Regions from separate parts of the Propionispora hippei DSM 15287 genome, predicted to be linked through region 2. Evidence: riboswitches for the same ligand, from Rfam matches in the RefSeq annotation. Region 2 holds a riboswitch; each other region holds the start of a gene.
The links. Region 2 has a riboswitch for cyclic di-AMP ahead of F3H20_RS20340 (3D domain-containing protein). Riboswitches for the same ligand answer to the same signal wherever they lie in the genome.
Positions count from the first base shown of each region.

Region 1: it holds a riboswitch for cyclic di-AMP, as region 2 does, so the genes downstream of both, F3H20_RS15880 (C40 family peptidase) here and F3H20_RS20340 (3D domain-containing protein) in region 2, are expected to answer to the same signal.
Region 3: it holds a riboswitch for cyclic di-AMP, as region 2 does, so the genes downstream of both, F3H20_RS04475 (3D domain-containing protein) here and F3H20_RS20340 (3D domain-containing protein) in region 2, are expected to answer to the same signal.

Region 1 covers NZ_FQZD01000036.1:30,776-34,052, reverse strand. Annotated here, with positions in the region: gene F3H20_RS15890 (metal ABC transporter ATP-binding protein) at 1-683, opposite strand, end outside; gene F3H20_RS15885 (Fur family transcriptional regulator) at 688-1,119, opposite strand; gene F3H20_RS15880 (C40 family peptidase) at 1,249-1,917, opposite strand; cyclic di-AMP (ydaO/yuaA leader) riboswitch at 1,919-2,048, opposite strand; gene F3H20_RS15875 (glycosyltransferase family 2 protein) at 2,142-3,077, opposite strand; gene aroH (chorismate mutase) at 3,123-3,277, opposite strand, start outside.
Region 2 covers NZ_FQZD01000004.1:282,552-285,828, reverse strand. Annotated here, with positions in the region: gene guaB (IMP dehydrogenase) at 1-1,264, opposite strand, end outside; gene F3H20_RS20340 (3D domain-containing protein) at 1,431-1,844, opposite strand; cyclic di-AMP (ydaO/yuaA leader) riboswitch at 1,852-1,981, opposite strand; gene F3H20_RS01450 (hypothetical protein) at 2,120-2,587, opposite strand; gene F3H20_RS01445 (2-hydroxymuconate tautomerase) at 2,656-2,934, opposite strand; gene F3H20_RS01440 (hypothetical protein) at 3,176-3,277, shown strand, end outside.
Region 3 covers NZ_FQZD01000006.1:230,818-234,094, forward strand. Annotated here, with positions in the region: gene F3H20_RS04460 (translation initiation factor 2) at 1-72, shown strand, start outside; gene F3H20_RS04465 (Asp23/Gls24 family envelope stress response protein) at 141-968, shown strand; gene F3H20_RS04470 (DUF3870 domain-containing protein) at 980-1,339, shown strand; cyclic di-AMP (ydaO/yuaA leader) riboswitch at 1,411-1,553, shown strand; gene F3H20_RS04475 (3D domain-containing protein) at 1,602-2,198, shown strand; gene F3H20_RS04480 (alpha/beta hydrolase) at 2,264-2,983, shown strand.

The DNA of each region.
Region 1 (3,277 bases), on a different contig from region 2:
GCACGAAATTCCTGGCTGTTGCCCAAAAAGCACAATCCCCGGTTGATACAAGCCACATTGGTTGCCCAGGCCGCCGCCTTTTCAATATCATGGGACACCATGATCACGGTGATGCCCAGGTTCTTGTTCAATGTCCCCAATAATTCATAAATCCGTTGACTGGCGGCATAATCAATCCCGCTGGTAGGTTCATCTAATAGAAGCAGACTGGGGTTACCGGCCAATGCCATGGCCACCATTACCCTTTGCTGCTGGCCGCCTGACAACTCACCAATGCGGCGATCACGCAAATCACTGGCCTGCACCAATTCAAGCATATGTTCCACAATATGTTTAACCACTTTTTTCGGCTGTTTTTTTTGCCTGGTTCCCGCAATCAAGCCCAGTTCGACAACCTCACTGACCGTAATCGGAAAATCGGCTGTATTTTTTCCATAGTTTTGCGGTACATAACTAACCAAACCGCCTAGACGGGCCGCTTTGGCTTTCTGTCCGTTGATCAGCACCTCACCCCGGTCAGGCATTAAAATTCCGGCGATGATTTTCAACACGGTACTTTTACCTGCCCCGTTAGGACCAAAAATCATCAGAAAATCCTTTGCCGCTACCTGCAGTGAAATATTCTCCAATACCGGCTCACTGCCGTAAGCAAAGGTAATATTATTCAGACAAACTTCACACATTCCGCTACTCCTTTACCGTAAGTCTGCAATCCGCACAAATTCCAAACAGTTCCACTGTATGCCGCACCAGTTCATAGCCGTAACCGTGCAAGAGTTCCAACAAATGCTGATTGACCGGGCAAAAATCGATACAAACCGCCTGACCGCATTTTACGCACACTACATGATGATGGTGGTGATCGGCGGTGGCAAGCTCATAACGGATACCCTCTTTGCCTGTGCTCTTGATGGGAATGAGTACGCCTAATTCAACCAGGACACTGACATTGCGGTACACCGTATCCAGGCTGATGTTCGGATAAGCTTCGCGAACACTGTGCCAAATGCTGGTTACCGTAAGCGGTTCCGTCGACTCATAGACCTGCTTGATAACAGCCCGGCGCTGTGGAGTCAGCCGGCAACCCTGCTCTTTAAGTCTTATTACTATATTTTCCATTTATTGCCTCATTCTTTCTTCATAAAAATAAATATATAAAAAAAGCTCCGGCTATCGCCAGGCGCTTCCGACAAATCAGCGTATGGCTGAAAAAATAATGGGGAAGCCGCAGCCTCCCCCAAACGATAATTAAACTATGCGGCGAGCTCCAATATAGCGAGCTCCCCAATAACCGCTGCCTAGTTGGTCAGTGACTACGCCACGGCTGGACGTTGCACTGATAAAAGTGCCATTCCCCAAGTAAATACCCACGTGAGAAGGTCCCGGAGCGTATGTAGAAAAAAACACCAGATCGCCTGGCTGCAACCGGCCATAAGAAACAGCCTGTCCCATGCCGAAGTCATCATCGGCTGTTCGCGGTAAATATACACCGCTTTGAGCAAAGACAAACTGGACATAACCGGAACAATCGAACCCGCCAGGGCTGGTTCCTCCAAACTGATACGGAACCCCTGCATAGCTCAGGGCATTTTGGATAATTCGCCGTGCCATAACACTTGACCCATCGCGGCTTACCGGAATCTCACGGCCCATCAGAAGACGGTAGGTTTGATACCCGACGACGCCATCCGCTTCCAATCCGTGGTCACGTTGGAAAGCCATCACGGCCCCCACCGTTCGGGAACCAAAACTCCCATCCGCTTCGCCGGCATTATAGCCAAAGTCGTTCAGCTTTGACTGAATGGCGGCAACCTCCGGTCCGGTATCACCTTTTTCAAACGCCGCGGCAGCACAGGTAACAGAAAACATGCAAAACGCCAAAACAAAAAATACAAAGAAACGAGACACTTTACCCATGTACGGCTCCTCTCACAGCCTCCGAGGTTAGCTGACGGGTTAGGGTTGAGGTTCTCCCTACTCAAAAACATGAGTTTCACCCCCTACAAACGGTTCCCCCGTACCTGAGCTGGATTCGGCTTTATCGCTCACAAAGATCAAATATTCAATATTTTTACATAAAATCCTGCCAAAAAATGCGTAATATTCCTACAAAAATATATTTTTTTCAAAGAACAGGCTGCTTACTTTTTCTTTTCCGGCAGTTCAGCCTGGAGCCAATACAAAGGACGCTGCTTTACTTCTTCGAAAATCCGTCCTACGTATTCACCGATGATGCCCAGTCCCAGCAGTTGTATCCCCCCCAGCAGAGACACGCTGGCTGTGGCCGTACTCCAGCCTGGAACCGCCTCATTGGTAAAAATCTTAATATAGATGACATGGACCGCAATGCAAAAACTAATAAAAGAAAATACTATGCCAATATAAAAGGCCATCCGCAATGGCAGTTTGGAATAGGCCGTAATGCCGTCCAACGCAAAATGCATCATCCGCCGCACCGAGAATTTGGATATGCCGGCAAACCGTTTTGGCGCGACAAACTCAATCTGCACCTGCCTGTAGCCAATAGCACCGACCATCCCCCGGATAAACCGGGCCCTCTCCCGGAAGCGCCGGAAACTTGCCACTACTTGTTTATCCATTAGACGAAAATCCGAACCGCCTTCCTGGACATGCACCTTGGACATAGCGTTCATCAGCTTGTAAAACATTCCTGAAGTAAAGTTCTTAAACCAGGGAACCCCCTCCGTCGTTTTCCGGATGGTCTGGACAACCTGAAAACCCTCCTCCCACTTGCCGATCAGCAGCGGCAACAGCTCCGGCGGATGCTGCATATCGCCGTCCATAGTAATGACGGCGTCACCCACGGCATGATCAAGCCCGCAGGTTAGCGCTACCTGATGTCCAAAGTTGCGCGCCAGCAACAGAGCCCGGACCCGGCCATCCCGCTGAGTTAATACATCCAGCAATAGCGGCGTCCTGTCGGTTGAACCGTCATCCACAAAGATCAGTTCGAAATCATAGCTCAGTGGCGTTAATACTTCACATACCGTATCATAAAAAATTTCTATATTTTCTTCTTCATTAAAAACCGGCACCACCACCGATAATAAAGCCATAACCATATCACCCTGCATTCCATTCGCAAAATAACTTCTTTATATCTAATTCTTTAAATCCTGTCTGAGCACTGAAGCACCTTTTAAATACAGGTGCTTGATCTCTTTTTGCGGCACTTCGGTATTCCACAAAATCAGCACCCGGATACAGCGCGCCACCCCTTCCGGGTTATCAATCTCCAGCGTCCCAAACAGAGGAA
Region 2 (3,277 bases):
TATACGGCACACGGCCTTCAATACCTTCCGGCACCAGCTTGTCCATATTCTCTTGGAAATAACGGTCTTTGCTGCCCTCAGCCATGGCTCCCAGTGATCCCATTCCACGATATACCTTGTAGCTGCGCCCTTGATAAATAATCGTTTCGCCCGGACTTTCCTCTGTCCCAGCCAGTAGATTTCCTACCATAACAACGCTGGCTCCCGCCGCAATCGCTTTAGTGATGTCACCGGAATATTTAATACCGCCATCGGCAATAACCGGGATATTATATTCACGGGCCGCCTGCGCACAGGAATATACAGCCGTAATTTGCGGAACACCGATACCGGCAATAATACGGGTTGTACAAATGGAGCCAGGACCAATTCCTACTTTCACAGCATCCACACCGGCTTCGATTAAATCGCGGGTGGCTTCTGCCGTAGCCACATTGCCGGCAATAAGATCGACTTGCGGATAGGCAGCTTTGATGGTCCGTACAGCGTCCAAAACACCCTTAGAATGGCCATGGGCGGTATCCACTACCAGGACATCAACCTTAGCCGCGACAATGGCATCAATACGATCCATCATATCGGCACCAACACCTACGGCCGCAGCCACCAGCAACCGGCCTTTGGCGTCCTTCGCCGAATTGGGATATTTTTGAGCCTTCTCAATATCCTTAATTGTAATAAGCCCTTTTAAATTGCCTGCTTCATCAAGCAAGGGTAATTTTTCAATCCGGTGCTGACGTAATAACTCCTTGGCATCTTCCAGAGAAGTGCCAACAGGTGCCGTAATTAAACGTTCCCGTGTCATACAGTCACGGATTTTAGCGGTCAAATTAGTTTCAAACCGTAAATCACGATTGGTTATAATGCCTACTAATTTGTTATTTACCGTAACAGGCACACCGGAAATATGGTATTTTTCCATTAGATCATGCGCGTCTTGCAGTATGTTATCCGGCGATAAAAAGATGGGATCAACGATAATTCCGTGCTCGGAGCGTTTTACTTTATCAATCTCGTTGGCTTGCCGTTCAATGGACATATTCTTATGAATTACGCCCAAGCCGCCCTCTCTGGCCATAGCGATAGCCATTGGTGCTTCTGTTACCGTATCCATTCCGGCACTTACAATAGGAATGTTGAGTTTGATATTCCTGGTCAGATAGGTATTCACTTCTACATCCCGCGGTAAAATATCGGATCTTCCCGGGATTAATAACACATCATCAAAGGTTAACCCTTTTGTGGCAAATTTGTCCTCAAACATTAAATTATCTCCTTCCCGAAAACAATACAGGTGTATTTCATAATATAATACCACATTTAAACTTACCGAATCTACCATTTTTTATGTAGGAGTTAAAAATTTTTACCTATTTTCGACAAAAAAATCATGGATTGAAAGACAAACCCTCCAATCCATGATCTAGTCATTATTTTTCTAATACATATACTTTAACGTGTTGGATACCGAAATCATAGGCCTTTGCCACCGACTCAACGGCAATATCCACCCGGTTTCCCTTAATAGCGCCGCCGGTGTCTTCCGCCACCGCATACTTTCCCTGTCCGTCAGGGAACTCAATATACACTTTAGAACCAAGCGGAATAACCGAAGGGTCTACAGCAATAACACCCGGACGAATCTGAGTGCCTAAATGAGTCAAATTACCCCATTTGCCATTATCATGCGGTCCTGGTGCATACGCGGTTGCCTTAATATCCAGTTTCTTAGTATAAGAATCCGGCTTGGCTGCCGCCTTGGCAAAAGTAACAGGTGCAACAAAAGTCATCTGCAAAACAGTTAGTATGGTACCCCATAAAAGTATTTTTTTAAAATTCAACATGGTGGTACACTCCTTTCTATATGCCTGCGAGGTTAGCTGTCGGGTTCGGACAAAGGATAATCCCTACCGCTTTAGGCGGATTCACCCCAAAAATGGTTCCCCCGTTTTCTTTAAAAGAAATTCGGCATGCACATATAATAACGTAGCTGCTCAATAAAGGCAACCCGATCCCAATATGTTATACTATATTTACGCAAACTTATTATTAGCATACTCCGTTATGGTATGATATGCTCCTATTTGCTCGTAAAGTCACTGAAACGAGACTTCAAATACTACTCTTTGCCGATCATAAATGGGGCAAAACCAAGCTGGCCCCAAAGATGATTATGTACGGTCCGTACAGCGCCCCCTACTTTTCGTTTTTCCATTAGTTTTATTTGCTCCAAGGAAAGATACCACGCTTTTTCTTTTGGATAGGCGCTATTGATGCCTGCCTGATGATAATATTGAGCCGTCCGCTCCAGCAAGGAATAAATTGTCCATAAAGGAATGGCTCGCTGTAAAACGGCCCCTTCCATTCCTGCAATATAGGCATGAACTTGTTTCCAAGCTTCGTCTGAACCAGTCAACCGCCCTGTTTCCAGGTTGACTGGCTCATCACTTTGCAGCACTTGTATAAACTCTTCCTGCAATACAAGCAACAGATCCCACAGACAGGTTAATTCCGGTGTACGTTTTTTCAGTTGTTCCAATTCTTCGGTTATCGCTCGCTCTAAATCCCCGGCAAAGGTCTTTTTCATAAATATAATATGCCTCCTTGCTAAAACAGCCCATTCGCGCTAAGCGATGGGCTGTTTTTTACTTATTACTACTTATCCAGCATGAGTACGCCGGCTTTGCTGATATGCTGCTTAGCAGCCTCTCTGATTACAATGGTCACTGCATCAGGCTGACATTTGGCAGTTTCAACAATTACCTCGGTAATTTTTTTGGCAAGTTCTCTTTTCTGTTCGGTAGAACGGCCTTCCAACATATCAATTTGAACGATCGGCATAATAGCTCTCCTCCTTATCTTTGGGAATCGCTGATTCAATAATCCCGTCGGGCTGGCTAAAGATTTTTCCGTCTGGCAAGGAAGCAAATCCATAGGAATAGCAGTGCTCTCGCGAAGCTTTGCTGACGACGCCAGGCGGAAAAAGACCCGATAGAACGCACAATACGAATAAATCAGTGACTCCCTAAATATATTCGTCATTCACCCTAACAACCCTGCCGGTTAGGTTATGCTTTAACCAGGGAAATATGCCAAAAAAGGAACACTATCCTTCCATTTTTCATAAAGTATAGTAAGTCAGTTTATAATTCTTAACACAGGGAGGAAAACGTTTATGGGATTTTTACATGAAATCCGTAATCTAGAGTTCATTAAAGATCTGGAGCGTGAAATCAATACAGATGTATTGCTATTTGGAGTTGACGGGTTTACCTAT
Region 3 (3,277 bases), on a different contig from region 2:
CTTATGCATTACACTACGCGCATAACCGAGTTAGAACGGCAAGTGCAGAACAATTTCCATAGGCCCACTTGACAACACCTTGGAAGGTGTTTATTTTTTATGTATAGAGAATTTTTAAGAGCAGGCTTGGAGGGCAGTCAGTGGATGTAATTGCGTTAGTGGGACCGAGTGGAACCGGTAAGAGTCATCGTGCGCTCATCGTGGCACATGAGCATGCCGCGGATGCCATCATTGATGATGGTATTTTGATAAAAGACAGTAAAATTATCGCCGGCTATTCGGCAAAGAAAGAGCCGAGCAAGATTAAAGCCGTACGGCGGGCCATCTTTATGGAGGCCGAGCACGCCGAAAAGGTGCGGGCTGCCATTGCCGAAGTACGGCCGTCCCGTATTTTGGTCCTGGGTACTTCGGAAAACATGGTGCAGAAAATCGTCGATGCCTTGCAATTGCCGGCGATCAGCAAGACTATTTTAATTGAGGACATTGCTACGAAAGCCGAGATCGCCAAAGCGAGGGAAAGCCGCCTGAAAGAGGGGAAACATATCATACCGGTACCGACCATTGAATTGAAACCTCATTTTTCCGGCTACATGATTGACCCTTTGGAAATATTCTTTAAGAAGCCCCAGGCCAAACGGCGAAATAAGCTGGGAGAAAAGTCGATTATCCGTCCTACTTTTAGCTATTATGGTAAGCTCTTGATTTCCGATGCGGCCATCGCTTCGATTGTCGATTTTGTAGCAACCAATAATACCTCAATTAGTAAAACCGGGCAAATTCATATAAAAAATTCCCATGACCGGGAGACAGGCATATCCATCTCGCTGGATGTTACCGTCCGGTACGGGAGTGTGCTCCGGGAAGTGGTCTATGATGCCCAGTACCGGATAAAGAGTATGGTTGAGTTTATGACCGGTCTATTGGTCAAGGATGTCAATATAGCGATCAAACGGTTAAGCATAGAATAAGACATTTGGTGGTGTTTATCCTGAGTAAAATATTGTGTGATGATCTGGTTTTATTTTCCGGTTATGCCAAATTGCCAATTGGCATAACCGCCAATGAGATATATAAGGTTGTGGGAATTGTCGTCCTGGTGAAGGTTGCGACAGGTGAAATTGTGGAGGCCGACTGTACATTGGCTACTAAACTGGCCAGAAGGCATATTGCGGACTCGTTGGTCGGCTACAGCCTGAAGGACGGAGTGGATGAACTGGTACATTTGATTGACCGGATTTATCAGGGCGGCGCTAAAAAGTCGTTAATTACGACGCTCCGGATTATTTTTGACAAATACCGCAGCTATACCGAAGAACACCATGTACAGCCTGCCGAATAAGCCCTAACTGTTTTATACGGCGATCTAGACCAAAGCACGGACATTGACAGGCGGGAAAGCTTGGATTATTATAATATATAATGCCGAATCCTTATAGGTACGGGGGGACCACTAGATATACAGGGGTGAATCCGGTTATCCGGAGGGGTTCTCTATTCCTTCTCTTTTACCCTAACCCGACAGCTAACCTCGGAGGCAGAAGCCGCAAGGGATATTGCCCTGGTATTTTTCATGGCAGTTAGCTTGGGGCGAGTAAAGAGAGGTGGTACGATTGAGGAGATTTTTCCTTACAGCAGTGTTCGTCTGTATACTGCTTGCCGTACATGCCGTTGTGTTTGCCGCGCCGGGAGACACGGCGCTCAAAGTGGGCATGCGCGGTGATGACGTACAGGTATTGCAGAAACTGTTGACTGATGCCGGGTTTTATCAGGGGCCTATTGACGGAGTGTTTGGCAACGGCACGCTCCGGGCGGTTACGGAGTTCCAGATCAGCAACGGCTTGGCTGTGGACGGAGTTGCCGGCAGCGAAACCTTTGCTTATCTGAATCGTGGCGGCACCGGTTCGGATACCAGCCGCTACAGCCGTTCAATCAGCATGCGGGCCTCCGGCTATAGTGCGTTTGATCCCGGTAATTCCAGTTATACAGCTCGTGGTACTCAATTGCGCAAGGGCCTAGTTGCAGTGGATCCCAATGTGATTCCCTTAGGAACCCGTTTATACATACCAGGATATGGATATGCTATCGCCGATGACACAGGTGGAGCAATTCGTGGTAACGTAATCGATTTAGCGTTTGACAGTCATGCCGATGCCCTGCGGTTTGGCAGGCAGCAGGTAACTGTATACATTATTGATTGACAGGCTGGTGCCTGTTTCTTTTTTTTATTAATTTTATTAAACAAGCCGGAAAGAAGGGGACATGTATGAAGTCCATTGCGCTTATTCAGGCCAATGCGCAATTACCTGTTGTAGTACACGAAGGTACTGCCGATCAGGTACTAATTATTTGTCATGGTTTCCTCGGTTCCAAAGAGGGCGGCGGCCGGGCGGTTGCCTTGGCGGAGGAAGTTGTGAAACTGGGTTTGTCGGTGGTACGTTTCGATTTTACTCCTCTTGGCCCATTGACGCAGCAAATTGATGAACTGGCGGCAGTGGCGGCGTTTGTTCGGCACGAGATCGGCAGCAGGCTGGTGCTCCTGGGACGCAGTATGGGCGGCAGTGCGGCGTTATCCTATGCCGCAACACAGCCGGAAGGAATCAGCGGGCTGTGCCTGTGGGCGACACCATCAAATCTGGAAGAAACTTTCCGGCTGGCTTTACAGGAGAACTACCAACGGCTTTTGGCGGGGAAGACGGTACAGGTTACCGATTCCTATGGCCGGAACTCACTGACGGCTGACTTTGTCCGGGATTTTGCCGGCTATGATTTGCTGCAGGCTGCCCGTTTGCTTAAAGACATTCCTGTTCTTGTTCTTCATGGGACGCAGGATGAGACAGTTCCTTTTGTTCAGGCGGAAACCTTATACCAACAGCTCGGCGGCAGAAAGGAGTTGATTGCCGTACCGGGCGGTGACCATCAGTTGCACGCTTTTTACCGGGAAACGACAGCGGCCATATTGAAATGGATAAAATCGCTGCAATGAAGCATACTAGAAAAGCGCCCTAAACGGTAGTTGCAGGGCGCTTTTTTTAGCTATTGACTGGCTTAAGCTTTTAGCAAGCCTGGAGAAATGCTGATTTAATGAGCTTGCCAGTGGGGCGGGAGCTGTTTTCGGCTGGTAATCAAGCTTAACTTAGAGAATAGTTAAGTTCTTCAAGATCTACGATGCCGCCAGACGGCAAAAGTTTCGCCGGAATACCGCGTGAATAAATCAGCGTTCCCTCAAGGCAGTCGGCAGTAATGGCCGTCCGTTAGAGTTTAGGGCTGACCGGTCTTT